2 regions of the Synechococcus sp. N19 genome follow, and region 2 is predicted to be linked to the other one. Evidence: predicted binding sites of a transcription regulator. Region 2 holds the regulator's gene; the other holds the start of a gene.
What was found. The regulator HrcA, encoded in region 2, represses chaperone genes, less so after heat shock. The targets are predictions, from matches to a motif close to TTAGCACTCNNNNNNNNNGAGTGCTAA.
Positions count from the first base shown of each region.

Region 1: groES (co-chaperone GroES) is a predicted target of HrcA. The motif match lies at 11,261-11,287, and genes of this name have one in related genera.

Region 1 covers NZ_UCNR01000018.1:131,259-145,638, reverse strand. The annotation lists gene DXY02_RS11705 (DUF3326 domain-containing protein) at 1-8, shown strand, start outside; gene DXY02_RS11700 (YchJ family protein) at 8-436, shown strand; gene ald (alanine dehydrogenase) at 433-1,572, opposite strand; gene DXY02_RS11690 (NAD+ synthase) at 1,646-3,331, opposite strand; gene DXY02_RS11685 (nicotinate-nucleotide adenylyltransferase) at 3,331-3,912, opposite strand; gene DXY02_RS11680 (GTP-binding protein) at 3,914-5,209, opposite strand; gene DXY02_RS11675 (CNNM domain-containing protein) at 5,206-6,204, opposite strand; gene DXY02_RS11670 (aminopeptidase P N-terminal domain-containing protein) at 6,292-7,617, shown strand; gene DXY02_RS11665 (TIGR01548 family HAD-type hydrolase) at 7,659-8,429, opposite strand; gene DXY02_RS11660 (30S ribosomal protein PSRP-3) at 8,484-8,999, shown strand; gene atpC (ATP synthase F1 subunit epsilon) at 9,169-9,579, opposite strand; gene atpD (F0F1 ATP synthase subunit beta) at 9,654-11,117, opposite strand; gene groES (co-chaperone GroES) at 11,340-11,651, shown strand; gene groL (chaperonin GroEL) at 11,729-13,363, shown strand; gene DXY02_RS11635 (hypothetical protein) at 13,577-13,930, shown strand; gene secG (preprotein translocase subunit SecG) at 14,208-14,380, opposite strand, start outside.
Region 2 covers NZ_UCNR01000004.1:29,622-44,001, reverse strand. The annotation lists gene bchM (magnesium protoporphyrin IX methyltransferase) at 1-11, opposite strand, end outside; gene DXY02_RS01320 (N-acetylglucosamine-6-phosphate deacetylase) at 39-1,238, opposite strand; gene purE (5-(carboxyamino)imidazole ribonucleotide mutase) at 1,250-1,804, shown strand; gene DXY02_RS01310 (hypothetical protein) at 1,801-2,280, shown strand; gene DXY02_RS12870 (hypothetical protein) at 2,262-2,432, shown strand; gene DXY02_RS01305 (AI-2E family transporter) at 2,454-3,539, shown strand; gene cysC (adenylyl-sulfate kinase) at 3,499-4,143, opposite strand; gene DXY02_RS01295 (translation initiation factor) at 4,175-4,501, opposite strand; gene trpB (tryptophan synthase subunit beta) at 4,601-5,857, shown strand; gene hrcA (heat-inducible transcriptional repressor HrcA) at 5,868-6,842, opposite strand; gene DXY02_RS01280 (rhodanese-like domain-containing protein) at 6,842-7,198, opposite strand; gene DXY02_RS01275 (DUF3352 domain-containing protein) at 7,252-8,832, shown strand; gene sixA (phosphohistidine phosphatase SixA) at 8,810-9,298, shown strand; gene DXY02_RS01265 (citrate synthase) at 9,312-10,502, shown strand; gene nuoH (NADH-quinone oxidoreductase subunit NuoH) at 10,530-11,648, shown strand; gene ndhI (NAD(P)H-quinone oxidoreductase subunit I) at 11,708-12,355, shown strand; gene DXY02_RS01250 (NADH-quinone oxidoreductase subunit J) at 12,352-12,951, shown strand; gene nuoK (NADH-quinone oxidoreductase subunit NuoK) at 12,951-13,280, shown strand; gene DXY02_RS01240 (NAD(+) kinase) at 13,299-14,249, shown strand; gene DXY02_RS01235 (CYTH domain-containing protein) at 14,253-14,380, shown strand, end outside.

The sequences.
Region 1 (14,380 bases), on a different contig from region 2:
TGGATTGATGCCTGGCGGTTTTGGTGGAGCCTTCGATCAGAGCCCTTGCCCCTGTGGGGGTGCTGTTTATCGCAGCTGCTGCGGGCCCCTGCATCGCGGCGATCGGCGTGCCGAAACGGCTGAACAGCTGATGCGCTCAAGATATTCAGCTTTTGCGCGTGGCGAGATCGACTATCTGTTGGCCACCCATCCCGAGCCGAATGTTCCAGCACAGCAGCGGCGTCGTTCCCTGGAGCGGAGTTGCCGGCAGACCCGTTGGCTCGGCTTGACGGTGCTGGCTGTCAGCGCCGGCGGCCTGCGGGATCTGGAGGGAACGGTGCATTTTGAAGCCCGTTACCGCGGTGGGGTGCTGAAGGAAACCTCCCTGTTTCAGCGGCGCGACGGCGCGGAGGATGGTCCTTGGCTCTATGTGGGTGCACTCCACTTGGAGGGCTAACGCAGGCAGGCCATCGGATGCCGCGGCGGCACCCCAAGTGCTTTGGCCACGCCGGGGTGGCAGACCGATCCCTGCACCGTGTTCAGGCCGGAGATGAGTTCCGGTCGTTCCGTCACCGCTTCCTCCAGGCCCCGCCCGGCGATGCCCAGGATGTACGGGAGGGTCACGCTCACCAGGGCTTCGGTGGAGGTGAACGGCACCGCACCAGGCATGTTGCCCACGGCGTAGTGCTGCACGCCGTGGATGGTCACGGTGGGATCGCGGTGGGTTGTCTCCTGGCTGGTGGCGATGCAGCCGCCTTGGTCGATGGCCACATCCACGATCACCGAACCGGGCCGCATCTGCTTCACCATCTGCTCGTCCACCAGGGTGGGGGCGCGCCCACCGGGGGTAAGCACGGCTCCGATCACCAGATCCGCCGTTGGCACCAACCGTTCCAGAAGCCCGCGGCTGCTCACCACACTCATCAAGCGACCGCGCCGGTCGGCCTCCAGGCTGCGCAACCGCTGGGGTGAGCGGTCGAGCAGCAACACCTCGGCATCCATGGCGGCGGCCGTTCGTGCGGCATTCCATCCCACGGTGCCGGCGCCAAGCACCACCACCCGGGCCGGTTGCACGCCGGTGCAGCCCCCCATCAGCACGCCGCGGCCGCCGTGGGGTTTCTCCAGCAGGTGAGCTCCAACCTGGGCTGCCAAGCGCCCCGCGATTTCGCTCATCGGTGCCAGCAACGGCAGGCTGCCGTTCTCCAGCTGCACGGTTTCGTAGGCGATGGCAGCGGTGCCTGCCTCCAGCAGAGCCTCGCCAACGCTGGGATAGGCGGCCAGGTGCAGGTAGGTGAACAGCACCATGTCCTTCCGCAGATAGACAAATTCCTCCGCCTGCGGTTCCTTCACCTTCACCACCAAATGGGCGCCCCAGGCCTCGTCGCGGCTCACCATTTGGGCACCGGCGGCGGCGAAGGCGTCGTCACCGATTCCCGCTCCAGCCCCGGCTCCGGTTTCGATGCGCACCTCCAAGCCTTGGCTCACCAGTTCCCGCACCGCATCGGGAGTCAGCGCCACGCGCTGCTCATCGAGCTTGATCTCCTTCGGCACACCGATGCTGGCCATCGGGGCCGAGAGAACGGATGCTGCCATGGCGGCTTTAAGGAGATCCCTTCAATCTGGCTCCGCTGCGCACAACCCGCCACATCACCAGGGTGGGATGGCTTTAGGTCGCTGCAATGGGCAACCGCCAGCCGCTGCCGAAGGCCTGGGGGCTCACCTTGAGCAACGGTGCCGCCTGGCGTCGCTTGAACTCGGCCCGTTTCAGCAGCCGTTCCACCCGCTCCACCAGGGCGGGATCATGGCCGGCCGCCACCAGGGTTGGTCCAGACTGGCGCTCCTGGATTAGGGCTTTGAGCAGGGCGTCCAGAGCGTCGTAGTCGGGCAGGGAGTCGCTGTCTTTCTGGTTGGGCCTTAGCTCGGCGCTCGGTGGTTTGCGTCGAATCGCCTCCCCCACCAGCTCCCCGTGGGTCGGGAGTCCCAGCGCCTTGCGGCAGCCCCGGGCTGCGTCGCTGTCGAGCCAGTCGCACAGGGCAAACACGCTGGTTTTGTAGAGATCGCCAATCACCGCAAGCCCGCCGTTCATGTCGCCATAGAGGGTGCAGTACCCCACGGCCAGCTCGGATTTGTTGCCGGTGGTGAGCAGCAGTTGGCCCTGCTGGTTGGCCACGGCCATCAGCAGGGTGCCGCGAATGCGTGATTGCAGATTTTCCGCCGTCACGCCCTGGGGCGTTTCCCCCAGCGGTGCGGTGAGGGCCTGGTCGTAGCCCTCCATCAGGCCGGCGATCGGCACTGTGTTGGTCTGCAGTCCCAACCGTTCGGCCAAGGCCAAGGCGTCGTCGATGGATCCAGCCGAGCTCCAGGGGGAGGGCATCAACAGCGCTGAGACCGCCTCGTTCCCAAGGGCTGCGCTGGCGATCACGGCCACCAGCGCTGAGTCGATGCCGCCGCTCAACCCCAGCAATGCCTTGTTGAACCCGCATTTCCGGGCGTAGTCACGCACCCCAAGCACCAGGGCGCGGAACAGCCGCTCCAGGGGATCCATGGGTTGAATCTGGCCGTGGGACTGCACAGGGGTGGGATGACCGCTGTCCCAGACCGCCAGGTGCTCCTCACAGACGGGGAGCTCCAGCTGCACGGCGCCATCGGCTTCCACCACAAAACTGGCCCCGTCGAACACCAGCTCGTCGTTGCCCCCCACTTGATTGAGGTAGATCAGTGGGCAATTGAGGCGTTGCGCCGCCGCCGCCGCCAGCTGTTGGCGCAAGGCTGGCTTGGCGGCATCGAAGGGGGAAGCCGCCAGATTGATCACCAGATCCGGCTGTTCGGGGATCAGTTGATCGATGGGATCCGGTCCGTCCAGGCGCTCGCGCTGCAGGCCGTCATCCACCCAGAGGTCTTCGCAGATGGTGAGGCCCAGTCGCTTCCCGTTGGGCAGGCTGAGCAGGCAGGGGCCATCACCGGGGCGGAAGTAGCGCCGCTCATCAAAGACGTCGTAACTGGGCAGCAGTTGTTTCTGGGCAATCGGCCGCCAGCCCAGGCGATTCACCAGCACCACACTGTTGTGCAGCCGTGGACTGCGGGCATCTGATGCGGGCAGCGCAGCTCCCACCAATAGGGTGACGCTGCTGTTCAGTTGGTTCACCAGCCACTGCAGCACCGTGTTCTGTAGCTGGATGCGGCTGGGCTCGAGCAACTGGTCCCGAGGGGGATACCCCCAGAGGGAGAGTTCAGGGGTGAGCACCAGATCAACAGCCTGCTCTTCTGCCCTGCGCACGGCCTCCAGAATCCGCTTCGCGTTGCCCTCGAAGTCGCCGACCACGGGGTTGAGTTGCGCTAGGGCGATGCGCATCAGCAGAGGCTCCCCGAAAGGCCGTACAGATTGTGCTGGAGCAACAGCGGCCATACCGCTTCAGGGATCTGCGCTGGATTCGGTTGCTGGCGCAGTTGCGAACTGGCGGTGGCGGGAACCTCCAGATCCAGCAGCTCCACCTGTCCGCCCAGGTCGCGCAAGGCCTGCAGCGTCGCCTCCTCGAGGGGCCAACCCTTGCGGGGGGCGATGGCCAGGCGGCACTGCGGCAGCCAGCAATCGCTCTGTTTCCAGCGGGGAATCTGGCCAGCGAGATCGCTGCCTACCACAAACACAAGGTTGCGATCAGGCCAATGCTGGGCGGCTCGTTGCAAGGTGATCAAGGTGTAAGGGCTGCTCAGATGCTGGGCCAGCTCGAGACGTTCATCCTGCAGTTGCTGCACCAGCTGGCCGAGCAGCACCGCTCGCAACTCCAGGGGGGCATCGTGCTGTTTCAGGGGATTGTCGCTGGCCCATGTCGCCACCTGGCCGAAGCGGTTCAACAGCCCCTCCAGCAGCACCTGATGGCCGCGGGTGGGTGGATCGGCGCTGGTGCCCAGCAAAGCGATGGCAGCAGCGGTCATCTCAGGGCAGCAGTGGTTGCAGATCCTGCTCCAGGGCTTTGGGCCAGCGCAACAGCCAGTGGTGCACCACGGGATCTCGTTCGGCCAGGCGGCGTAACAGCGAACCGGGTTGTCCACCGCGCCGTCGCAGCAACTGCTGCGCCACCAGACGCCCCGTTCGGCGGCTGGCATGCACCGCCAGGGCGGCCTGGGCCACGGCCACCGGGGCTGCAGGTGCCATGCTGGCGCCGCCGCTCACCGGCACCAGCAGCAGCAGGGCCTGCTTGAGGGCCGCCAGCCCCAGCTGCACCCCGCCCAACAAGGCGTTGTGGCTGGAGAGTCGGGTGAGCAGCAGCCGTGCCGCCGCTGGCGTCATCGGCAGGTTGTAGAGACGGCTGAGCTGCAGCACCAGGGCGGTGTCGCAGGCCATGCCTCCGGCCATGTCCAATGCCATTACAGGGTTGACGGCCACGCCGGTGGCTTTGGCGGCTGCATAACGACCGATAAGGCTCTGGGCCGTGCGGCGGTGCTGTTGCAGCCGCAGTGCTTGGCAGGCCCTCTGGAAGCGGTCGGCCTGGCGCAGCGACTGAATCGCCAACAGCAGGGTGCCTTCGTTCTCCAGCTGCCGGCAGAGCTGCTTCTGCAGATCCTGCACCTGCGGCGTCGTGATCGTGCTGCGCACCCGCCCATCGGCCTGGATTTGGGGGCTGCGGGGCGCTGCCGCTGCCGCGGTGATCGGTAGATCCACCGGCAGCCGGGCGCGGATGCTGCGCAGCAGTTCGGCACGTTCCTGCTCTGGCCAGCGGTCGCTCCGGTTCAGCACCAGCTGCAGGGGCTTGCCGCTCTCCAGCAGCGTTTGTAAGGCCTCCAGGTCGGCCCGGGTCAGGTCACTGTCCACCACCAGCAGCACCAGATCAGCCCCCATAGCTACGCGGGAGGCCAAGCGAGCCCGCCCGGCGGCATCGATTTCATCAATGCCGGGGGTGTCTACCAGTTCCACCCTGGTCAGCCCGGCAATCTCCACGGGCCAGTCCACCGCCTGCTGATGGCGGGTGCTGCCGTGGGCGACATCCGTTGCCAGCAGTGGCCGGCGGATCAAGGCATTGATCAGGCTGGATTTGCCGACCCCCACCCGACCAAACAGAGCAATGCGCAGGCGTTGTTGCTGCAGCCGTTGCAGCTGACGATCCAGCAGCCGCAATTCACCCCCCAGCAGTCCCTGGTCCCGTGGGCTCAGCTGAAGCTGACTGCGCCAGTGCTCCAGCAGCAGCTGGCAGCGCTCAACGGTATGGGGCGGGGTGGGTTGCATCCCGCTCATGCTGCCGGCTTGCGCCACCAGCCGGCCAGCACGGCCAGCACCGATTCGGCACCGATCACGCCGACAAAGCCACCGAATTCATCCACCACCACGCGCACACCACCGCTGTCGCGCCGGAAGCCCGTCAGCAGTCGATCAGCCCGGATCATCTCGGGCACGTATTCCACCGGTTCGCAGAGGTCAACGGGTGTTAGCAGGCCGCGGTTCTCTAACAGGGCAGTGAGCACGCGCTCGCGGCTGGCCACGCCAAGCACCTTGTCCACTTGATCGCCCAGCACCACCCACCAGGGGTCGTTCGTGCTCATCAGCTTGGCCCGCTGGGCTTCGATGCTGAGGCTCCCATCCAGGGTGGGTGCCGCCACCCGCGGCGTCATCAGGTCGCGGGCGGTGAGGTCGTTGAGCTGAAACACCTTGCCGATCATCGCGGCTTCATCGGCTTCGATCTCTCCCTTCTGGGAGCCCAGGCGAGCCAGCAGACGGATCTCCTCTTCATTGGTGCTGAGTTCCGCTTCGGCGGTGATGGCCGGCAGCATCCGTTCCAGCAGCAGCACCAGCGGCCTGAGCACCAGGCCGAGCCAATGCAACAGGGGTGCGCTGGCCAGGGCCACCGGAAGGGCCAGACGGCTTCCGAGGGCTTTGGGCAGGATTTCACCCAGCAGGATCACCAGGACAGTCAGACCCACTGAGAACACCGGCAGTGCCACACCGCTGATGTTGCGCTGCTCGAACACCCAGGCGGCATAACCGCCCAGCATCAGGCTGCCGAAAATGTTGAAGCCGTTGTTGGCGATCACCAGAGCCGACAGGGTGCGCCCCAGCCGTTGACGCAACTGCGCCAGCCGCCGTGCCCCGGCCACGGGACGTTCCCGGGCCGCCAGCTCGTGCACTCGGATTGGACTCACGGTCAACAGAGCGGCTTCCACTCCGGAACAGAGGGCCGAACCCAGCAGCACCACCAAAACCAGCAGCAACAGCACCAGGAGATCGGAGCTCATTGCCGTCTGAAACTCCTTGCATCGTAGAGGCCCTGGCCAGTTCGGCCTTGCCAACTGCCATCCTGTTCCCCTGAACGCTCTGCTGCTGTGAACGGTTTCGACTCCGGCATCCACGCGCGTCGTCGCGCCCTGTTCATGGAGCAACTCGGCGCTGCCGCCGCGGTGATTCCGGCCGCGGCATTGGCGACCCATCACGCCGACTGCGAATGGCCCTTCCGGCAGGACAGCGATTTCTTTTATCTCACCGGTTTTGATGAACCGGATGCGGTGGCTCTGCTGCTGCCGCATCGACCGGAAGGGGAGCGCTACGTGCTGTTTGTGCAGCCCAAGGACCCGGCGGCTGAGGTGTGGACCGGCTTCCGCTGGGGCACCGAAGGCGCGGTGGAGCGCTATGGGGCGGACCTGGCCCATCCGCTGGATCAGTTGAGCGAAAAACTGCCCGAGTACCTCGCCGGTGCCGAAGCCATCGCCTTCCGGGTGGGCCGCCATACATCGGTGCAATCGATGGTGCTTTCGGCCTGGGGGCGGCAACTGGACACCTATGCCCGCACGGGGACGGCGGCCCTGGGCCTGGTGGCACCAACGCCGATCCTGCATCGCCTGCGGCTGCGCAAGGAGTCCCATGAGTTGGAGCGTTTGCGGGAGGCCTGCCGCATCTCCTCAGAAGCCCACGAGCTAGCCCGAACGATGACCCGTCCGGGCATGAACGAAGCCGAGGTGCAGGCGGCAATGGAGGCCCACTTCCGCAGCAACGGGGCCCGCGGTCCTGCCTACGGATCCATCGTCGCTGGTGGTGATAACGCCTGCGTGCTGCATTACACCGCCAATACGGCCCCGCTGCAGGACGGTGACCTGCTGCTGATCGATGCCGGTTGTTCGCTGGAGGATTACTACAACGGCGACATCACCCGTACCTTCCCGGTGAATGGCCGCTTCACGGCGGAACAGCGGGAGCTCTACAGCTTGGTGCTGGAGGCTCAGGAAGCTGCAGTTGCCGTTGTGGCTCCCGGCGGCACGGCGGAGGCGGTGCACGACACCGCCCTGCGAATTCTGGTGGAGGGCCTGGTGGACCTGGGCCTGCTGATCGGGGATGTGGACGGCATCATCGAGCGAGGCGACTACCGCCACCTGTACATGCACCGCACCGGCCATTGGCTTGGTCTGGATGTGCATGACGTGGGGGCCTACAGGCTCGGTGAGCAACCTGCGCCGCTGGAGCCAGGCATGGTGCTCACCGTTGAGCCCGGTCTTTACGTCAGCGATCGCCTCAGCGTGCCGGAAGGACAGCCAGAGATTGACGATCGCTGGAAAGGCATCGGTATCCGCATCGAAGACGACGTTGCCGTCACCGAGACCGGACATGAGGTGCTCACTGCCGGCGCCCTCAAGAGCGTTGCTGCAATGGAGCGCTGATCGCCTCGATCAGCGGGGAGTTTCGCGGACCGCAGTTGCCCTTATCCCGCAGCTCCTTCCCACTGCAAGACCGCTTCAGTGGTCGTCAGCACTTGATCAGCGCCCGCCTCCCGCAGCCGTTGCTCATAGATGTCGCGCGCCGCAGCCTGCTCTGGGGTTTGCAGGTGAGGCGGTGCCACCGCCAGGCTTACGAATGGTTGTTCCGGCCAGCGTTCCCGGGCCTGGATCACGGTGTGCACATCGGCCACGGTGTCGCCGAGATAGGCCACCTGAACTCCCTCGGCACTGGCCCCCAGTGCTTTGGCCAGGCGGATCAAGCCTGTGGGGTCCGGTTTATCGGGGGCATCTCCCATCGCGATCAGGGGCGGGTCCTGGAGCCCCAGGCGCTGTTGAAGCACGAAGCGGGCTGAGGGTGGTTCCGCGCCACTCACAAATCCCCAGCGCAACTCGCGCTTCGACAGCGTGGTGAAAAAGCTGGCGTCCACCAGAAGAGGCTCATCACCGATGAAGCCCGTCCATTGGCTGGGGTCTCCGTCCGGATCTCCGCCGAAGTAGAAGCCGCTGAACACATCGATCAGCGCGGCGCGATCCGGCAGCTCAGCACCATGGCGCCGCAGAAGTTCAAGGCTGGCGTCCCAGTCGTTGTTCCAGGCTCCTTCAGCCTTCAACGCATCGATGACATCAGCGCTGGGCTGCCAACCGCAGTAGTGCTGCACAGTGCATTGAAGGGCCCGTCGATAGCTGCCCGCGACATCGCGGATCACACCATCGATGTCGAACAGCAGGATGGTTAGGGATCCCAGAACGTCCAATGGGGAGCGGCTGGTAGGTTAGTTGTTTGTATTTCTGTCTTGAGCGCTGACACCATGACGGTCACCGAAGGCGCTGCCCCTACCGACCAGGAGGTCGCGACTCCGTCCGCCGACGCGGCTGAAGGCGCCACCCAGGCAGCTGAAACCACTGAAAAGCCTGCAGCCAGCGAAGCTGAAGGCCGTCCTGTGCTGAAGGGCGCCGCCGCGGCTCTGGCCACGGCCACCATCGATGCTGATGGTGTTCCTTCCGGTTACACCCCCAAGGCCGATGAGGGCCGCTTCCTGCTGAAGATCCTCTGGCTTCCCGACAACGTGGCCCTTGCGGTTGATCAGATCGTTGGCGGTGGCCCCAGCCCCCTCACCTCCTACTTCTTCTGGCCCCGTGAGGATGCCTGGGAAAGCCTCAAGACCGAGCTGGAAGGCAAGAGCTGGATCACTGACAACGAGCGGGTTGAAGTGCTCAACCAGGCCACTGAGGTGATCAACTACTGGCAGGAAGAGGGCAAAGGCAAGAGCCTCGACGAGGCCAAGGCCAAGTTCCCCGACGTCACCTTCTGCGGTACCGCCTGATTCCGCTTTTCAAGTTGATGATGCAAACCTGCCTTCGGGCAGGTTTTTTTATGCCTTCACGTGGCTTGGCTGGTGTTGGGAAAACGAACGGACAAACCACACCACGAAAAAGGCCAGGGGCGGTAACCCCTGGCCTTTGGCGACGTCATCCTTGAAACAGGGGGATGAATCAGTCGGCCGTTTTGCTGGCCTGAAGGCGAGCGCGGGCTTCATTCAGCTGTTGCTGTGCCTTGAGTTTTTCCGGCGAAGCGGGTTGGCCTTCCATGCCAGCCACCACGGTGGAGGCCTTCTGGAAAGCGGCTTCGGCGGTGGCGGCATCGATGGAGCTGCCAAGTTCGGCCTTGTTCACCAAAACGGTGACTTCATCAGCATCCACTTCGGCGAAACCACCCATCAGAGCGATGGAGTTCCATGCACCGTTGGCACGCACCCGCAGTACACCGATGTCGATGGCGGTGAGCAGGGAGATGTGGCCGGGCAGGATGCCGAGTTGACCGGTGGTACTGGGCAGGATCACCTCGTCGGCGCTGCCATCAAAGACGTTCTGGTCTGTTGCCAGCACGCGGAGGGTGAGGGACATGAACCTTGGTTCGAAAAGAGAACGGACTGTCGAGAAACACGTGATCGGGGGTGTGAATCACACCCCCGCAGGGATCACTTGGTTTCGGCGGCGATCTTCTCGGCCTTGGCTTTCACTTCCTCGATGTTGCCCACCAGGTAGAAGGCGGCTTCGGGGAGGCTGTCCAGCTCACCGGAAAGGATCTGGTTGAAACCAGCGATGGTCTCCTCCAGCTTCACGTACTTGCCGGGCATGCCGGTGAAGATTTCAGCCACGAAGAAAGGCTGGGAGAGGAACTTCTCCACCTTGCGGGCACGGTCCACGGTGCGACGGTCGTCTTCCGACAGTTCGTCGAGACCCAGAATTGCGATGATGTCCTGCAGTTCCTTGTAGCGCTGCAGGGTGGACTGCACAGCGCGGGCGGTGCGGTAGTGCTCATCACCCACCACAGCTGGCTGGAGCATGGTGCTGGTGGAATCCAGAGGATCCACAGCGGGGTAGATGCCCTTGGAAGCCAGGGCACGGTTCAGCACCGTGGTGGCGTCGAGGTGGGCAAAGGTGGTGGCCGGTGCGGGGTCGGTCAGGTCGTCAGCAGGCACGTAAACGGCCTGGATCGAGGTGATCGAACCTTCAACGGTGGATGCAACACGCTCCTGCAGGGCACCCACGTCGGTGCCCAGGGTGGGCTGGTAGCCCACAGCAGAAGGCATGCGACCCAGCAGTGCGGACACCTCGGAGCCGGCCTGCACGAAGCGGAAGATGTTGTCCACGAACAGCAGCACGTCCTGCTTGTTCACGTCGCGGAAGTGCTCAGCCATGGTCAGAGCGGAGAGGCCCACACGCATCCGGGCGCCGGGGGGCTCGTTCATCTGGCCGTAGCAGAGGGCCACCTTCGACTTGGACAGGTCGCCGGCGTTGATCACGCCGGATTCCTTGAATTCCTCGTAGAGGTCGTTGCCCTCACGGGTGCGCTCACCCACACCACCGAACACAGACACACCGCCGTGCTCCTTGGCGATGTTGTTGATCAGCTCCTGAATGAGCACGGTCTTGCCCACGCCGGCGCCGCCGAACAGGCCGACCTTGCCGCCCTGGCGATAGGGAGCCAGGAGGTCGATCACCTTGATGCCGGTCTCGAACACCTTGGGCTTGGTCTCAAGCTCAGTGATGTTGGGGGCATCCCGGTGGATGGGAGCGGTCGCCGTGGTGTTGACGGGGCCCTGCTCGTCGACGGGCTCGCCCAGCACGTTGAAGATGCGGCCGAGGGTGCCTTCACCCACGGGTACGGAGATCGGTGCACCGGTGTCAACGGCTTCCATGCCGCGCACCAGACCGTCGGTGCCACTCATGGCAACGGCACGAACCCGGTGATCACCCAGAAGCTGTTGAACCTCAGCGGTCAGAGCGACGTCGTCACCTGCGGGGTTTTTCCCCTCGATGCGCAGGGCGTTATAGATCTTGGGCAGTTTCCCGGCGGGAAATTCAACGTCCAGAACCGGGCCGATCACCTGACGGATCACACCCTTGGTGCCAGCAGATGCAGGAGCAGAAGCGACCATAGGAAGGAGAGTTGCGGGAACAGGCGCTGCGCGCTCGGACCCATTCAGAGCGGCGCAACCATACCACCGCTGTGGTTGCGCCCCCCCGGTTCGGTCACCCGCACAGCTTGGGGTATGGCCCGGGGGGTGGTCGCTTGCATACGTTGGCACTCATCGGCATCGAGTGCCAACTCGCGTCGATGCGTGGCGCATTGCGCCCTGTCCCTGCTCCTGCAAGTACCCATGGCTGCTGTTTCTCTCAGCGTCTCGACCGTTAAACCCCTCGGCGACCGCGTGTTCGTCAAGGTCTCTGAATCCGAAGAGAAGACCGCCGGCGGCATCCTTCTGCCTGACACCGCCAAAGAAAAGCCCCAGGTGGGTGAAGTGGTTCAGGTGGGCCCCGGCAAGCGCAACGACGACGGCAGCCGTCAGGCTCCCGAAGTTGGTGTGGGCGACAAGGTCCTCTACAGCAAGTACGCCGGCACCGACATCAAGCTCGGCAGCGATGAATACGTGCTGCTGTCCGAGAAGGACATCCTGGCTGTCGTCAACTGAGATCAGCCCTGCTGCATTGCGGCTTGAGTCTCAACTCAGCCTCCTTTAACCATCCTCTTCATTAGGAACCGCCTTCCATGGCAAAGCGCATCATCTACAACGAGAACGCCCGTCGCGCTCTCGAAAAAGGCATCGACATCCTCTGCGAAGCCGTTGCCGTGACCCTGGGTCCCAAGGGCCGCAACGTGGTGCTCGAGAAGAAGTTCGGTGCACCCCAGATCATCAATGACGGCGTCACCATCGCCAAGGAGATCGAGCTCGAAGACCACATCGAGAACACCGGTGTTGCTCTGATCCGTCAGGCCGCCTCCAAAACTAATGACGCCGCAGGTGACGGCACCACCACCGCCACCGTTCTGGCCCACGCCATGGTCAAGGCGGGTTTGCGCAACGTGGCTGCCGGTGCCAACGCCATCACTCTGAAGAAGGGCATCGACAAGGCTTCCGATTTCCTGGTCAGCAAGATCAAGGAAATGGCCAAGCCCATCGCTGACAGCAATGCCATCGCTCAGGTCGGCACCATCTCCGCTGGCAACGATGAAGAAGTCGGCAAGATGATTGCCGATGCCATGGACAAGGTTGGCAAGGAAGGTGTGATTTCCCTCGAAGAGGGCAAGTCCATGGAGACCGAACTCGAGGTCACCGAGGGCATGCGTTTCGATAAGGGCTACATCTCCCCTTATTTCGCCACCGACACCGAGCGGATGGAAGCCGTCCTCGACGAGCCTTACATCCTTCTCACCGACAAGAAGATCGGTCTGGTGCAGGATCTGGTGCCCGTGCTGGAGCAAATCGCCCGCACCGGCAAGCCTCTGCTGATCATTGCTGAGGACATCGAGAAGGAAGCCCTGGCCACTCTGGTGGTGAACCGTCTGCGCGGTGTGCTGAACGTGGCCGCTGTGAAGGCTCCTGGTTTTGGTGATCGCCGCAAGGCCATGTTGGAAGACATGGCTGTGCTGACCAACGGTCAGCTGATCACCGAAGATGCCGGTCTCAAGCTGGAGAACGCCAAGCTCGAGATGCTGGGCACCGCCCGTCGCATCACCATCAACAAGGACACCACCACCATCGTTGCCGAGGGCAACGAGGCGGCTGTCGGCGCCCGCTGCGAACAGATCAAGAAGCAGATGGACGAGACCGACTCCACCTACGACAAGGAGAAGCTGCAGGAACGCCTGGCCAAGCTGGCCGGTGGCGTGGCTGTGGTGAAGGTGGGTGCGGCCACCGAAACCGAGATGAAGGACAAGAAACTCCGTCTCGAGGACGCCATCAACGCCACCAAGGCGGCTGTTGAGGAAGGCATCGTTCCTGGCGGTGGCACCACCCTGGCTCACCTGGCTCCGGCCCTGGAGCAGTGGGCAGCCTCCAGCCTGTCCGGCGAGGAACTGATCGGCGCCAACATCGTGGCTGCTGCTCTTACCGCTCCGCTGATGCGCATCGCTGAAAACGCAGGTGCCAACGGCGCTGTTGTGGCTGAGAACGTCAAGGCTCGCGCTGGTGCCGAAGGCTTCAACGCTGCCTCCGGCGAGTACGTCGACATGCTGGCTGCCGGCATCGTCGATCCCGCCAAGGTGACCCGCTCCGGTCTGCAAAATGCCGCATCCATCGCTGGCATGGTGCTCACCACCGAGTGCATCGTGGCTGATCTGCCTGAGAAGAAGGAAGCAGCTCCTGCCGGCGGCGGCATGGGCGGCGGCGACTTCGACTACTGATCGACCTTCGGGTGGTTGGGAGACCACCCGAACTCAAGTCATGCCAAGAGGTCCTGCGGGGCCTCTTTTTTATGTTCGGATGCTGTCTTGTAAGAACTAGTTTTTACAAGACATGTGGCGCCTGGGGCCGGCGTTGGTTGCCGGCCATGAAGGATTGGGAGGTGCGGAGAGGTGCCGGCTAACGTCTTGCTGTGTATCGATGTGTCGGGACAAATGCCCCAGCGCCCCGGAGCTTTCGCCGCCCAGTTCGCTCCGGAGACGCTGCAGCGTTTCAAAGCCCTTTGCCGACAACAAGACAAGGCCTACTCCAAGGTGTTGGAGCGTCTTGCCTTGTTGTATGTCGAAACGGATGGAGGCATTCTTTCCCCGGCCAGCACGGCTTCTGCTCCCTCAAAAGGCGTGCAAAAAAGGCAAGTTCAGGTTGAATCTTTGCAAAACAAGTTGTTGGAGGATCTGTTGAAGCGGGTTGAAATCCTTGAAAAGAAGGAAACAAAAACGTTGTACGAGCTTGATCGGGTCTACAAGGAAATCGCTTTTCTGAAATCAGGGTTGCAAAGCCCTGAGTAATGTTTCTGGAATCTGAAGTCTGACGGCTTAAGTTCAAGGCCGCTAGGGTTCTCATTAATTCAGGCTGCTTGAAGAATTCTTGGTTTGTTGATCTTGCAATACCGCCTAAGTTGTTCCTCAGTCTTCTTGATTCGTTCTCTATGTGCTTTCTTGTGTAACTTCTGGTCGCAAAATTGATTGGAACAGAGCGGCAAGTTGATGAGCAGCATTCCAACCATCAGCTTGAAGCTGCCTTCAAAATATGTGTGCTGGAAATTGAGTTTGTGAGCGGGTTGGTTTAGTTCAACCAGCCAGCACTCAGGATCACAGCCAAGGTCAAAAACAACGCCAGGCATGTCCATGTCAGACGGTTCAACGTTGCTTCGGCGCTGCTGGCGCTGCTGAACATGGAGCTGCCGCTTGCCGCCAAGCCACCCATGCCATCACCTTTGGGGCTATGGAGCAGCACCA
Region 2 (14,380 bases):
TCGGGGGCCATGGCGGAAGGGTTTGCGTCGGCGGGATCCTAAGCAGCGCAGGCCCAGTGCAGCTCACCCTCCTTCAGCTGCCAGCGCAGCAGTTGCGTCAGTGGCCGTCCCATCAGGGCATCCATACACCCCGTTGCATCGCCGATCACCCGCCGCGGTGCCAACGTGGCGCTCCAGATCGCAGCACCGGGGGCGTCACTCCAGCGGGCCAGCCGTTTCACCCCCTCCAGTTGCGGCAGGGTCACCCCCGCCAGGGTGCCGTCATCGAGACGACAGGTGCCGTTCTCCACCAGCAGCACCCGCTCGTCCCAGCGGTGCTCCCCGTCGGCCAGGCCGTAGGGGGCCAGCGCATCGCTCACCAGCACCGTCTGCTCCGGTGCCAGCCGTTGCAACAGCACCGCCATCGTGGGGTGCACATGCACGCCATCGGCGATCAGCCCCAGGGCCACCCCTCCGCGCCTGCAGGCTTCCCCAAGAGGGCCCGGTGCCCGGTGGTGCAAGCCCGGCATGGCATTGAAGGCGTGGGTGAGCATGGCCACCCCCTGGTCGAAACCAGTGCTGGCCTGTTCGGCCGTGGCGGCGCTGTGGCCGAGGGCCACGCTGATGCCCAGCTCCCGCAGTCGCCCGATCACCGCAGCGGCTCCCTCCAGTTCGGGGGCCAGGGTCACCAGGGCAATCTCCGTTTCGAACCCACCGATTCGTTCCTCGAGAGCCTCCAGACTGGGGCTGGCCAGGTGTTCACGGGGATGGGCACCGCGGCGGGCTTCGGCCAGAAAGGGGCCCTCCAGATGGGCCCCCAGCAGCCGACAACGGCCTGGTCGGTGCAGGTCCCGAGCCTGCCGCAGCACGGCCAGGGCCTGGCGCAGCGGCGCGATGCCGCAGGTCACCAGGGTCGGGGCGATCGCTTCGACCCCATCGCGCCACAACAGATCGAGGAGTTGCTCCAGCCGGGGCAGATCGCTCTCGCTCAGCTCCGGGAAGGCCAGCCCCAGCCCGCCGTTGATCTGCAGGTCCACACCCCGGGGGCTGAGCCAGTTGCCGTTCCAGTCCGCATCGGTTTCTTGAGTCTCTTGTTGCTCCTCTTTTTGCGCTTCGCCGCCCATCGCCTCGATGCGGCAGATCAGACCCTTCTCGCCCAGGTCGATGGCATAGCACTGGTCTCCGTCCCCCGGCAGGGGACCCGGCAGTCGAACGTTGGTGATCCGGTGCATCAACACAACACTGGCTTCTGCAGCCATGGGGGGAGACGATGGCAGTCTTGCCCCTCTGCGTTGTGCCGCCAGTGCTCCCCCGTGTTGCCGTTGTGATGGGCAGTGACTCTGACCTGCCCACCATGGAACCCGCCGCCGCCATCCTGCGCGAGTTGGGGGTGGAGGTGGAGGTTCGGGTGCTCTCGGCCCATCGCACCCCCTTGGAGATGGTGAACTTCGCTCAAGCGGCCCGGGGTCAAGGGTTTGGGGTGATCGTCGCCGGCGCCGGCGGGGCGGCCCATCTTCCCGGCATGGTGGCCGCCCTCACCACGCTGCCCGTGATCGGCGTTCCGGTGAAAAGCCGGGCGCTGTCCGGGGTTGATTCCCTCCACTCGATCGTGCAGATGCCGGGGGGGATTCCTGTGGCCACCGTCGCCATCGGTGGGGGCCTCAATGCCGGCTTGCTGGCGGCGCAGATCCTTTCGGTGGCCGACGCTGACTTGGCCCGGAAACTTGAGGACTACCGCAGCAGCCTTCACGATGCTGTGGTCGCCAAGGATGCGCGCCTGGTTGATCTGGGCAGCACGGATTACCTCTCCCAGATGACTTCATGAGTGTTCCCGTTCGTTCCACCCTGCGATCCACGCTGCTTTGGGCGGTGGTGCCGGCGGCCATCGTCTATGCGGTTGCCCTTGTCTGGAGCGGTGCTGAGGGCATCAGCGCCAAGCTGGTGTTGAAGGACTTGGCCCAGTCCTTCAAGGCGCCTCTGGGAGAAGGTTTCCTCTCCAGCGTGGGCTACCTGCTCTGGATGGCGGCGGTGGCCATTGCCTTGTTTGCGGCGTCCACCCGGCAGATCCAAGGCTCAGTTCTGAACGGTCAATTCGCCTTCTGCGGCGGTGGTTTCTCGCTCTGGCTCTGCCTTGACGACATGTTCCTGGTGTATGACCGCTACCTCGGTGAGGCGTTGCTCTACATCTCACCTACGCCTTCTTCACCGGGTTGCTGTTGTTCCGCTTCCGTGGTCCCCTGCGGCGCTTCGGTGGCGACACCTTTCTGGTGTCCGTGGTGTTGTTGGGCCTGTCGGTTCTGACCGATGCCCTCCAGGGGCTGTGGCCGGATTCCTATGAAACGGTGCAGATCTTTGAGGAGGGATTCAAGTTCCTCGGGATTGCCGCCTGGCTCAGTTTTTGGTGCCATTACGTCAGTTCCGCCTCCAAGCCGGCCGCCCTTGAGCAGCACTGATCGATTCGCGTCATCGCCACGATGACGCCCTGGCCGGCCTGGTTGCGGCTTGGTCTTCTGCTGCCTGTTCTGGGCTTGAACGCCTTTGTGCTGAAGCGTTTGCTGGTGCAATTCGCCCCATTCCCTGGGCTGTTCCTCACCGCGGCCTTGATCGCCTTTTTGTTGGACCTGCCCTGCCGCTGGCTCGCGCAACGGGGTCTTCCCCGCGCCTGGGCCATCGTCAGCGTCGTCCTGGTGACCCTGGGGCTTCTGGTCTGGGCCGCTGTGGCCCTGGTGCCGCTGCTGATCGAACAGCTCAGCCAATTGCTCGGTGCCTCGCCGTCTCTGCTCACGGCGGCGGAGCAGTGGATCGATCGGGGTCAGCTCTGGGCTCTGGACCATGGCCTGCCGGCTGATTTCGCTGACCTCAGCAGTGATCTGGTGGCCCAGTTCAGCCGTCTGGCGACGCAGTTGAGCCAGCGTCTGCTGGGCCTGCTGGGGGCCACGGTGGGCACCACGATCAATGTGGTGATCGTGCTGGTGCTGGCGGTCTTCCTGCTGTTTGGGGCGGATCCGATAGTCGACGGTCTGGCCCGCTGGCTGCCCGACCGTTGGCGGGATCTGGTGCAGACGACCCTCGAGCGCACTTTTCGGGGCTATTTCGCCGGTCAGGTGGTGTTGGCGCTGATCCTCAGTTGTGGTCAGCTCCTGGTGTTCACCGCCCTGAACATTCCCTACGGCGTCTTGTTCGCTGTGCTGATCGGGTTCACCACCCTGGTGCCCTATGCCAGTGCCGTGTCGATCGTCTCGGTGAGTGCGGTGCTGGCGGTTCAGGACCCCCGCACAGGCCTTGAGTTGCTTGCCGCGGCGATTGTGGTCGGTCAGATCGTCGATCAGGTGATCCAACCGCGGCTGATGGGCAGCATCGTGGGGTTGCAACCGGCCTGGTTGCTGATCGCCTTGCCCATTGGGGCTCGGGTGGGCGCCCTCTATGGCGTGGGGGATCTGCTGGGCCTGCTATTGGCGGTGCCGGTGGCTAGTTGCATCAAAACCCTGGCGGATGCCGCCAGGGCTGGCGACGGCGACCTCAGGCGGCCGGAATCACCCCACGCTCCTGGAGCGCTTTGATCACCAATTCCACGGAGTCGGCCAGATCCTGCTTGCCGGTGTCGATCTTCAGCTCGGGCGTTTCCGGTGCTTCGTAGGGGCTGGAGATGCCGGTGAATTCCTTGATCTGCCCCGCCCGTGCCTTGGCGTAGAGGCCTTTGGGGTCGCGGGATTCGCAGACCTCGAGGTCTGCGGCGCAGAACACCTCGAGGAAGTCACCGTCCTCAACAAGGTCCCGGGCCTTGTCCCGGTCTGCACGGAAGGGCGACACAAAGGCGGACAGCACGATCACGCCCGCATCCAGAAACAGCTTGGCCACTTCACCGATGCGGCGGATGTTCTCTTCACGGTCAGCATCGGAGAAGCCCAGGTCTTTGCAGAGGCCGTGGCGGATGTTGTCGCCATCCAGCACATAGGTGGCGAGTCCCCGCTTAAACAGGGCTGCGTTGACGGCATTGGCCAGGGTGCTCTTGCCGGAGCCGGAGAGTCCGGTGAACCAAAGAATGGCGCTGCGGTGCCCACGCTGCTTCGAGCGCTCGTCGCGGCCCACGGAGGCCTCATGCCAGGCGATGTTGGTGGAGGCACCTTTGTTGGTGAGCTCTCCGTAGGTGGGGCTGGCAGTCATGGCCACGGCATGAAGTGGCGGCCATTCTCCCTTAGCCCCCAGCCCGTTTCGGCCGGTATCCCTCCTTGCTGAGCAGCTCGAGTGCCAGATCCACCTGATCTCCCTGCAGTTCGATCACGCCGTCCTTGGCGGTCCCGCCACTGCCGATGCGTGTTTTGAGCTTCTTCAGTAGCACCTTGAAGCCCGCAGCATCCAGCTCCAGGCCCCGGATCACCGTCACGGTTTTGCCACCTTTGCCACCACGGGTTGGTTGCACCCGCACCATCTGCTGCGCCTTGGCTGTGGGCTCCGCCGCAGGGCCGCTCGGTCGCTGCAGGCTCTCGGCACTGCTGAATTCCTGCCAGCCGCCCTTCGGCATCCACCCGTCGCAACCGAATTGCATTGTCGATGAGCGCCGATGCGGCGCCCCATGGCGTGACCGCCTGCTTACGCTGAGCCGACGCTCCGCCGTGGATCCGTGACCAGCACCCTGCCCAACGCCAGCACTCCGGATCCCTCCAGCCTGCAGCCAGCGGTGCGCCCCGGAGCCCATGGTCGCTTTGGACGGTTCGGTGGCCAGTACGTGCCCGAGACCCTGATGCCGGCCCTGGCGGAACTGGAGCAAGCTGCTGCCCAGGCCTGGAACGATCCCGCTTTCACTGCCGAGCTCAACCGCCTGCTCAAGAACTACGTCGGGCGGGCGACACCGTTGTATGAGGCCGAGCGTCTCACCGCCCACTACCGCCGCGCCGACGGTGGCCCCCGCATCTGGCTCAAGCGGGAAGACCTGAACCACACCGGTGCCCACAAGATCAACAACGCCCTGGGGCAGGCCCTGCTAGCCCTGCGCATGGGCAAGAAACGGATCATTGCCGAGACCGGTGCGGGGCAGCACGGCGTCGCCACGGCCACGGTTTGTGCCCGCTTCGGCCTGGAGTGCGTGATCTACATGGGTGCGGAAGACATGCGCCGTCAGGCCCTCAATGTGTTTCGCATGCGCCTGCTGGGCGCCACGGTGCAATCGGTGACGGCCGGCACCGCCACCCTCAAGGACGCCACCAGTGAGGCGATCCGCGACTGGGTGACCAACGTCGAGACCACCCACTACATCCTTGGATCCGTCGCTGGTCCGCACCCCTATCCAATGTTGGTGCGGGATTTCCATGCCGTGATCGGTGAGGAGTCCAAGCAGCAGTGTCAGAGCGCCTTCGGCCGGCTGCCCGACGTGCTGATGGCCTGCGTTGGCGGTGGCTCCAATGCCATGGGCTTGTTCCATCCCTTTGTGCAGGACACGTCTGTGCGGCTGATCGGTGTTGAGGCCGCCGGTGATGGTGTGGCCACCGGTCGCCACGCCGCGACGATCACCGAGGGTCGTGCCGGTGTGCTGCACGGCGCCATGAGCCTGCTGCTGCAGGACGGCGACGGTCAGGTGATGGAGGCTCACTCCATCAGTGCAGGTCTCGATTACCCCGGAGTGGGGCCGGAGCACAGCTATCTCCGGGAGATCGGACGTGCCGAGTACGCCGCAGTCACCGACCAACAGGCCCTCGATGCCCTGCGCCTGGTGAGTGAGCTTGAGGGCATCATTCCGGCCCTGGAAACCGCCCATGCCTTCGCCTGGCTTGAGCAGCTTTGCCCCACCCTGGCCGATGGCACCGAAGTGGTGATCAACTGCTCTGGCCGCGGCGACAAGGACGTCAACACCGTGGCGGAGAAGCTGGGGGATCAGCTCTAGGGAGCTGACCTCAGGCCAGCAGCAATTCCAGGTGGCGGGCCACCCGCTGTACGGCAGCCCGTGCCGTGGCATAGGCCATCCGCATCGGCCCCACCAGGGCCACATGACCGAGCCCCTCGTTGCAGCGGTAGGGCGCCTGAACCACGGCACAGGCCTCCAGGGCTGGCTGCGGATGTTCCTCGCCGATCCACACCCGTGCGGATTCACCGCGGCTGATCAAGGTGGCGGGTTGGTCATCGATCAGTTCCAGCAGCGGCCGAAGACTGGAGGTGCTTTCAAATTCCGGTTCGCTCACCAGCCTGGAAAGGCCATGCACCACCACCTGTGTGGAGTTGGCGGGGGTGGGCTGCTCAAGGGCGTTGCGCAGCACAGCACCGCTGCGTTGCAGCTGCCTGGGCAGTGCGTCCCAGTTCAGGTCGCCCTGCTCGAGCTGGGCCGACGCCCAGCGTTCCATCGCGGTGAGTTCGGCTTCAGCTCCGTGGGGCAGACGCAGGTTGAGGTGGCTGGCGCGGCCATTGGCTTCCACCAGCATCACCAGCAGTCGATCACCGCTGGGTACCAGACGGATCGTCTCCAGTTGCTGGTTCTCCTGCTGCGGTTGGGTGATCAGGCTCATCAGACCGGTGAAATCCGTCAGCCGCCGGGCCAGATGCATCAGCAGGTCGTCCAAACCGGCCCAACGAAGACTGAGGCCGGTGAGCTCCCGTTCCAGGTGTTGAACGGCGATGCCGGGTTCCGGCAGCAACGCGTCCACGTAGTGCCGGTATCCCATCGGACTGGGAACGCGTCCGGCGGAGGTGTGCGGTTGATGCAGCAGTCCTCGGCGCTCAAGCGCCCCCATGGCGGAGCGAATGGTGGCGGAGCTGGCGGGAATGCCGAAGCGTTGCACCAGGGTGCGGCTGCCCACCGGCTCCATCGTGTCGACGTAGTGGTGCACCGTCGCCTGAAGCACCTGTTCTTGCCGAAGGGACAGGGGCTTGCTCATCAGTAGCGGGGAACGCTGGGATCCACCTGAAGGCTCCAGGCATCAATGCCTCCCTCAAGGTTCCACACCTCAAGGCCCCAGGGTTGGTCCAGCAGCCACAGGCCGAAGTGGTAGCTGCGCACGCCGGCATGGCAGACCACCACGACGGGTTGATCGGGGTTGAGGTCGGCCTGCAGTGTTCCAAGCCATGCATTGGATTGGCTCAGGGGGCGGTGCAGCACCGCACCTGGAAAGGCAGCGATCGCGAGCTCAGCCTCCTCGCGCACATCCACTAGTTGCGGTGAAGGTCGCTCGCTTTGCAGCCATTGCTGCAGTTCAGAGGCTTGGATTGGTTGTGGTTGTTGGGATTGGCCCATGGCGCCATTCTGCGGTGATGGACAAAGATGAGGCGACCCGAGACCGCCGGCCCATGAAGGCCCGCCCCTTCCTCAGCGCTGCCGGCGCTGTGCTGTTGTCGCTGATTTTGCTGGCCGCTGGCCTGCTCTGGACCATGAACCGCCAGAGCCCCCTGCAGTTGGCGGAGCAGCCGTTGCATCTGCCTCGGGCGGCCCGGTTTGTGCCCCGGGATGCTGACTTGTCCCTCCATTGGTTGGCCGATCCAGGACGGTTGCCGGCCTATGCCCAGGCCGTTGCCCCTGCCTCCCAACGCCGCGATGCCCGTGATGGCGCCCGGCAGTGGCGCGAAGGAGTCTTTGCTTTGGCGGGCCTCCAGTTCGGTCTTGAGCTGGAGCCCTGGCTTGGCGAGGAGGTCAGTCTCACCCTCACCGATGGGGATTCCAACGTCGGTTGGGTGTTGGCCTTGACCAGTCGGGATGACGATGGCGCCCGGCGCTTTCTGCAACGGTTCTGGCAGACCCGCAGCCTGGCGGGCACCGACCTGCAGATCAGCAGCTACCGCGGTATCGGTGTGATCAGCGGTAAGGGGGCGTTGGTGGGGCATGACCCCCAACCCCTGGCCACGGCCTTGATTGACGACGATCTGCTGCTGGTGGCCTCAGGCCGGGGTGTGCTGGAGCAGGCCCTCGATGTCTCCCAGCTTCCGGATCAGCATCAGCTGGGGGATCAACGCCTGCAACGTCAGGTTGCTGAGCTCGGCGAAGGCGTGGCTCTGCTCACGGCATCTCCCCATGCCCTCGAGCATTGGCTGCAGCTGCCTGAGCTGGTGGCCCAACGGGACGATCTGAGCGGACTCGTGGCATCACTGCGACCGGAGGGTTCAACCATGGCGGTCGATGGGCGTCTCGGGTTCCGGCAAGCCCTTGGCGCCGACCCCTGGCCTGGGCTCACGGATCTGACGGCGTCGGCCGGCGGCCATGCCCGCTGGCTGGCTCAGCTGCAGAGCCCAGCCCGTTTGTTGGATCCCAGCGAAAGCCATCCCCTGGCCCAATGGTTCGCTCCGTTGCTGAAGCAGCGCCTGGCGGACCAGCCGGCGGCCGATGCTGTTGTGGGGGCTGATGCTGGCCCTCTTCTCTGGCAGGAGCAACCCGAGGGCTGGCTGCTGGCCACCCGCCCGCAAAGCCCCGCCAGGGATGCGGTGGATGCACGTCTGCAGGAGCAGGGCCTGACCCGTTCTGAACTGGAGGGCGATGGCGATGTGTTGAGCGTGTGGACGCGGCTGGTGCGCCAGCGGGGACGCCAGCCTGGGGTGGATGCCCAATTGGCCGTGGCTCAGGTTCGCTCGTCTGCGCTGAACTGGTGGGGCGAGTCCTTGATGGCTCTGGCGCAGCGTCAGAACGGGCGTGCCCTCCAGCCCCGCTTGAACCAATGGCAGGAACTCACAGCGTCCTCCCAACCGGCGCAGGCCCTCCTGCTGGCGGATGAGCCGGCCCGTGCGCTGTTGGGGCAATGGCGGCCCTGGGCCCTGCTGCAGGTGATGGCGGGGCGGCCGCTTCAGGATCAGGTCCGCGGCCTTGCGGTGGCCGTCGACGTTGATCGTCAGGAGCAAGGCAGTTCCGAGATTCCGTTTCATGCCCGGCTCGACCTCGGCTGACCTGGTTCTGTTGCGCCATGGCATCGCCGAGCCCCGCCAGGCGGGCCAGGACCATCCGGATCGACCCCTGACCGCCGCTGGCCGTCAGCGAACCCAGCGGGTGATGGCGGCCCTGGTGCAACGGGGGCTGCGCTTGGATCGATTGCTGTCCAGCCCCTATCGCCGGGCTCTGCAAACGGCGGAACTGGCTTTGGAGGCGGGGCTCGCTTCTGAACTCGCGGTGGATGAACGGCTCCAGCCGGGAGGGGCCCTCAACATGCTGGTGACCGCCTTCGATCAACGGCTTGGCTTGGTCGGCCATGAGCCGGATCTAGGAGATCTGGCCTGCGGTCTTCTGGGGTGTGCCCCGGGATCTCTGGTGCTGAAGAAAGCCGGCGTGATTCAGCTGCGTCGTTCCACGGGCCAGTGGCAGTTAAAGGCTTTGCTTCGGCCAGCACTGTTGATTGACGATTTAGGTTGCTGTTAGAGGCAATCAGGTGGTGGCCCAGCAGCAGACAGGCGACCTGCGCCATGCGCGGACCGGGATCGAACTGCGTCCAGGTCTGGATGGCGTGCCGGCCACCCAGTCGGCGATCTGCGACATCGATGGTGAGAAGGGGCTGCTCACCTATCGCGGCTACCCGATGCAGGATCTGGCGGCCAACAGCAGTTTTCTGGAAACGGCCTACCTGCTGATCTGGGGAGAGCTGCCCAGCCGCGACCAGTTGGCGGAGTTTGAGCACGCGGTGCAGATGCACCGGCGGGTTAGCTTCCGTGTTCGGGACATGATGAAGTGCTTCCCGGCCAGCGGCCACCCGATGGACGCGCTGCAGTCCAGCGCCGCTTCCCTGGGGCTGTTTTATTCGCGCCGGGCGATCGACGACCCGCAGTACATCTATGACGCGGTGGTGCGGTTGATCGCCAAGATCCCCACGATGGTGGCCGCCTTTCAGCTGATCCGCAAAGGCCAGGACCCAATCCAGCCCCGGGATGATCTGGCCTACTCCGCCAATTTCCTCTACATGCTCACCGAACGTGAGCCGGATCCACTAGCAGCGCGGATCTTTGATCGCTGCCTGATGCTCCATGCCGAGCACAGCCTCAACGCCAGCACCTTCAGTGCTCGGGTCACCGCCAGCACCCTCACCGACCCCTACGCCGTGGTGGCTTCAGCCGTGGGCACCCTGGCGGGCCCACTCCACGGCGGCGCCAATGAAGATGTCCTCGCCATGCTCGAGCAGGTGGGCAGTCCCGAGAACGCTGGCGCTTTCCTGGATGAAGCCATCGCGGCCAAGCGCAAAATCATGGGCTTCGGCCACCGGGAATACAAGGTGAAGGATCCCCGTGCCGTGATCCTGCAGGCCCTGGTGGAGGAGATGTTCGCCAGCTTTGGCCATGACGACCTCTACGACGTGGCCCGGGCGATCGAAGCAGAAGCAGCGTCCCGCCTCGGCCCCAAAGGCATCTATCCCAACGTCGATTTTTATTCGGGCCTTGTGTACCGCAAGCTCGGCATTCCCAGGGATCTGTTCACGCCGGTCTTCGCCATTGCCAGGGTTGCCGGCTGGCTAGCCCATTGGCGAGAGCAGCTCGGGGCGAACCGGATTTTCCGGCCTTCGCAGATCTACTCCGGATCCCAGCCACGCTCCTGGATGCCCATTGAGGAGCGCGTCTCGGCTCCGGCCGCCTAAGTTGCACCCACTTCCGTCGACACCATGGTGAGTCCGGGACTGGACCTGGAATTGAGCTTTAGCCAGGCCCTGCAAGGGTTTGGCTTCTCCCCGGAGGTGGCTAGGCTGCTTTGGCTGCCGCTGCCGATGCTGCTGGTTCTGGTGGCTGCAGTGGTGGGTGTGCTGGTTTCGGTGTGGCTGGAACGCAAGATTTCCGCCGCCGTCCAGCAGCGGATCGGTCCGGAGTATGCCGGTGCCCTGGGCGTGCTTCAGCCCCTGGCCGACGGCCTCAAGCTGCTCGTCAAGGAAGACATCATCCCGGCGCGGGCCGACAGCCTGCTGTTCACCCTCGGCCCGGTGCTGGTGGTTGTGCCGGTGATCATCTCTTGGCTGATCATTCCTTTCGGCCAGAACCTGCTGATCAGCAATGTGGGCGTGGGGATCTTCCTCTGGATCGCCTTCAGCAGCATCCAGCCGATCGGCTTGCTGATGAGCGGCTATGCCTCCAACAACAAGTACTCGCTGCTCGGTGGGCTGAGGGCCGCGGCTCAATCGATCAGCTACGAGATTCCCCTGGCTCTGGCGGTGCTGGCCATCGTGATGATGACTAACTCGCTGAGCACGGTCGACATTGTTGGTCAGCAGACCGGTGCCGGCATCTTGAGCTGGAACATCTGGCGCCAGCCGGTGGGCTTCCTGATTTTCTGGATCTGTGCCCTGGCCGAGTGTGAGCGGCTGCCCTTCGACCTTCCCGAAGCTGAGGAAGAGCTAGTCGCCGGCTATCAGACCGAGTACGCGGGCATGAAGTTCGCCCTCTTCTACTTGGCGGGTTACATCAACCTGGTGCTCTCGGCCGTTCTGGTCAGCGTTCTGTATCTCGGAGGTTGGGGCTTCCCGATTCCTGTCGAGTGGCTGGCCGGCTGGTTGAACCAGCCCATCGATGCCCCCGTGGTGCAGGTGATCACGGGCACCGTTGGCATCGTGATGACGGTGCTCAAGGCTTATCTGCTGGTGTTCGTGGCGATCCTGCTGCGCTGGACCACCCCCCGCGTGCGCATTGACCAGCTGCTCGATCTCGGCTGGAAGTTCCTGCTGCCTCTGTCCCTGGTGAACCTTCTGGTGACAGCAGCCCTCAAGCTCGCATTCCCCGTTGCATTCGGCGGCTAGGTTTTCCTACCTAGGATTTCTTCGCTCCCGGCTCCGCTTCGTTCTCTCCCCTTCAGACCATGTTCGGCTTCCTCAAACAGGTCGGTGATTACACCCGGGATGCAGTCGATGCAGCCCGGAATCTGGCCCAAGGCTTTTCGGTCACCTTCGACCACATGCAGCGCCGTCCGGTCACGGTGCAGTACCCCTACGAGAAGCTCATTCCTTCCGAGCGTTATCGGGGCCGGATTCACTACGAGTTCGACAAGTGCATCGCCTGTGAGGTGTGCGTGCGGGTCTGCCCGATCAATCTTCCGGTGGTCGATTGGGTGATGAACAAGGCCACAAAGAAGAAGGAGCTGCGCAACTACTCCATCGACTTCGGCGTCTGCATTTTCTGCGGAAATTGCGTCGAGTACTGCCCCACAAACTGCCTCTCGATGACGGAGGAGTATGAGCTGGCGGCTTTTGATCGCCACAGCCTCAACTACGACAACGTGGCCCTCGGACGCCTTCCCACCAGCGTCACCACCGACCCCTCCGTTATTCCCCTTAGGGAACTCGCCTATCTGCCGCAGGGCGAGATGGATCCGCACGGTGTTGCCGCCGATCGTCCCCGAGCTGGTCAGTTGCCGTTTCAGGTGTTGGAGACCCTCACCCCTCCTGCCAAGTCCTCTGCCAAGAATGAGGGACAATCCTCCAGTGAGGCCAAGGAGGGCGACGCATGACCATCGCGACAACCACCGAGCTGATCTGTTTTCTGGTGCTGTCCGCCGTTGTGGTGATCGGCGCCCTTGGTGTGGTGCTGCTTAGCAACATCGTCTATTCCGCCTTCCTGCTGGGCGGGGTGTTCACCGCCGTCGCAGGGCTCTATCTGCTCCTGAACGCCAGTTTCGTGGCCATGGCCCAGATCCTGGTGTACGTGGGCGCGATCAACGTGCTGATCCTGTTCGCGATCATGCTCGTCAACAAGCGGGAAGACCTCAAGGCCATCGCCAACCTCACCACGCGCCGTGTGGTGTCCGCCGGCGTCTGCGCCGGTCTGCTGGCGTTGCTGGTTCGTGTTGTGGTCACCACCCCCTGGTCGCTGCCCGGTCCTGCCGCCGTGGGTGAAGAGGCCACGGCCCGCATTGGTGAGCACCTGTTCACCGATTACCTCTTGCCATTTGAGGTGGCATCGGTGCTGCTGCTGATGGCCATGATCGGCGCCATCGTCTTGGCCCGTCGTGATGTGCTGGCCACCGATGTGGTCACCGGTGAGGTGGCCGATCAAGGCCTGATTGAGAAGGCCCGTACTCCCCTGCTGATGAATCGAGCGGACTGATGAGCGATTTCCTTGCCACGCTTCCCTCCCTGCAGGCCTACCTCCTGGTGGCCGCGATGCTCTTCTGCATCGGCGTTTGGGGTCTGATCAACAGCCGCAATGCGGTGCGCGTGCTGATGAGCATTGAGCTGATGCTCAACGCCGTGAACATCAACCTGATGGCCTTCTCCTCCTTCGTGGATGGTGATCTGATTCGCGGCCAGGTCTTCGCTGTGTTCGTGATTACGGTGGCCGCCGCTGAGGCCGCTGTCGGTCTCGCGATCCTGCTGTCGCTTTATCGCAATCGCGTTACCGTCGACATGGAGCAGTTCAACCTGCTGCGCTGGTAACCCCCGCACACCTGGGTCATGCGTCTCGATCGGGTCTGGGTGATCTATCGGGCCGACAGCCAGCCTGCCCAGCGTGAAGCCCGGCAATGTGCCAAGGAGCTGAAATCTCTCGGTACCCATGTGGTCACCGCGATGTCGGGGCCCCGGGTGAATCCTTTTCCCGGCCTTCTGGCCGTTGAGGAGTCGTTGCCCGACCTGGCGCTGGTGCTGGGGGGGGATGGCACGGTGCTGGGGGCTGCCCGCCACCTGGCGGTGCATGACATCCCGATCCTCAGCATCAATGTGGGAGGCCATCTGGGCTTTCTGACCCATGACCGGCGTGTGTTGCGCGGCGATCAGATCTGGCAACGCCTCCAAGACGATCAGTTCGCGATCGAACGGCGCATGATGCTTCAGGCGATGGTGGATCGACGCTCCGCTGAAGATCGAGCGGCTTCGCCGGGCCCGTTGCAACAGCCGGATCTCGAAGACGATGAAGAGCACCACTGGGCCTTCAACGACTTCTACCTGCGGGCCTACCGCGATGAGATTTCGCCCACCTGCACCCTGGAGCTCGAGATCGATGGGGAAGTGATCGACCAGGTGCGTGGTGATGGCCTGATACTCTCCACGCCCACGGGGTCCACCGGGTACGCCCTGGCGGCAGGGGGACCGATTCTTCACCCCGGCATCGATGCCATCATCGTTGCCCCGATCTGCCCGATGAGCCTCTCCAGCCGAACGCTGGTGGTGCCGCCTCGGGCCAGGTTGGCGATCTGGCCCCTCGGGGCTGGGGATCACCGCATCAAGCTGTGGAAGGACGGTGTGGGCTGCACGGTGCTGGAGCCTGGTGAGTGCTGTGTTGTTCAGCAGGCGCGCCACCATGCCCTGATGGTGTTGCTCAATCAAAGCCCGTCGTATTACCGAACCCTCTCCCACAAGCTGCATTGGGCGGGAAGCCTGCACGCGTCTCAGCCCTCGCAGAATTGAGCCATGGCCCTCGAGATTGAACGGCGCTTTCTGGTGCGGTCGGACGCCTGGCGCAGCAGTGCCGGCCCCGCACAGCCGCTGCGTCAGGGCTACCTGGCCGCCAGTGCCGACGGTGTGACGGTGCGGATGCG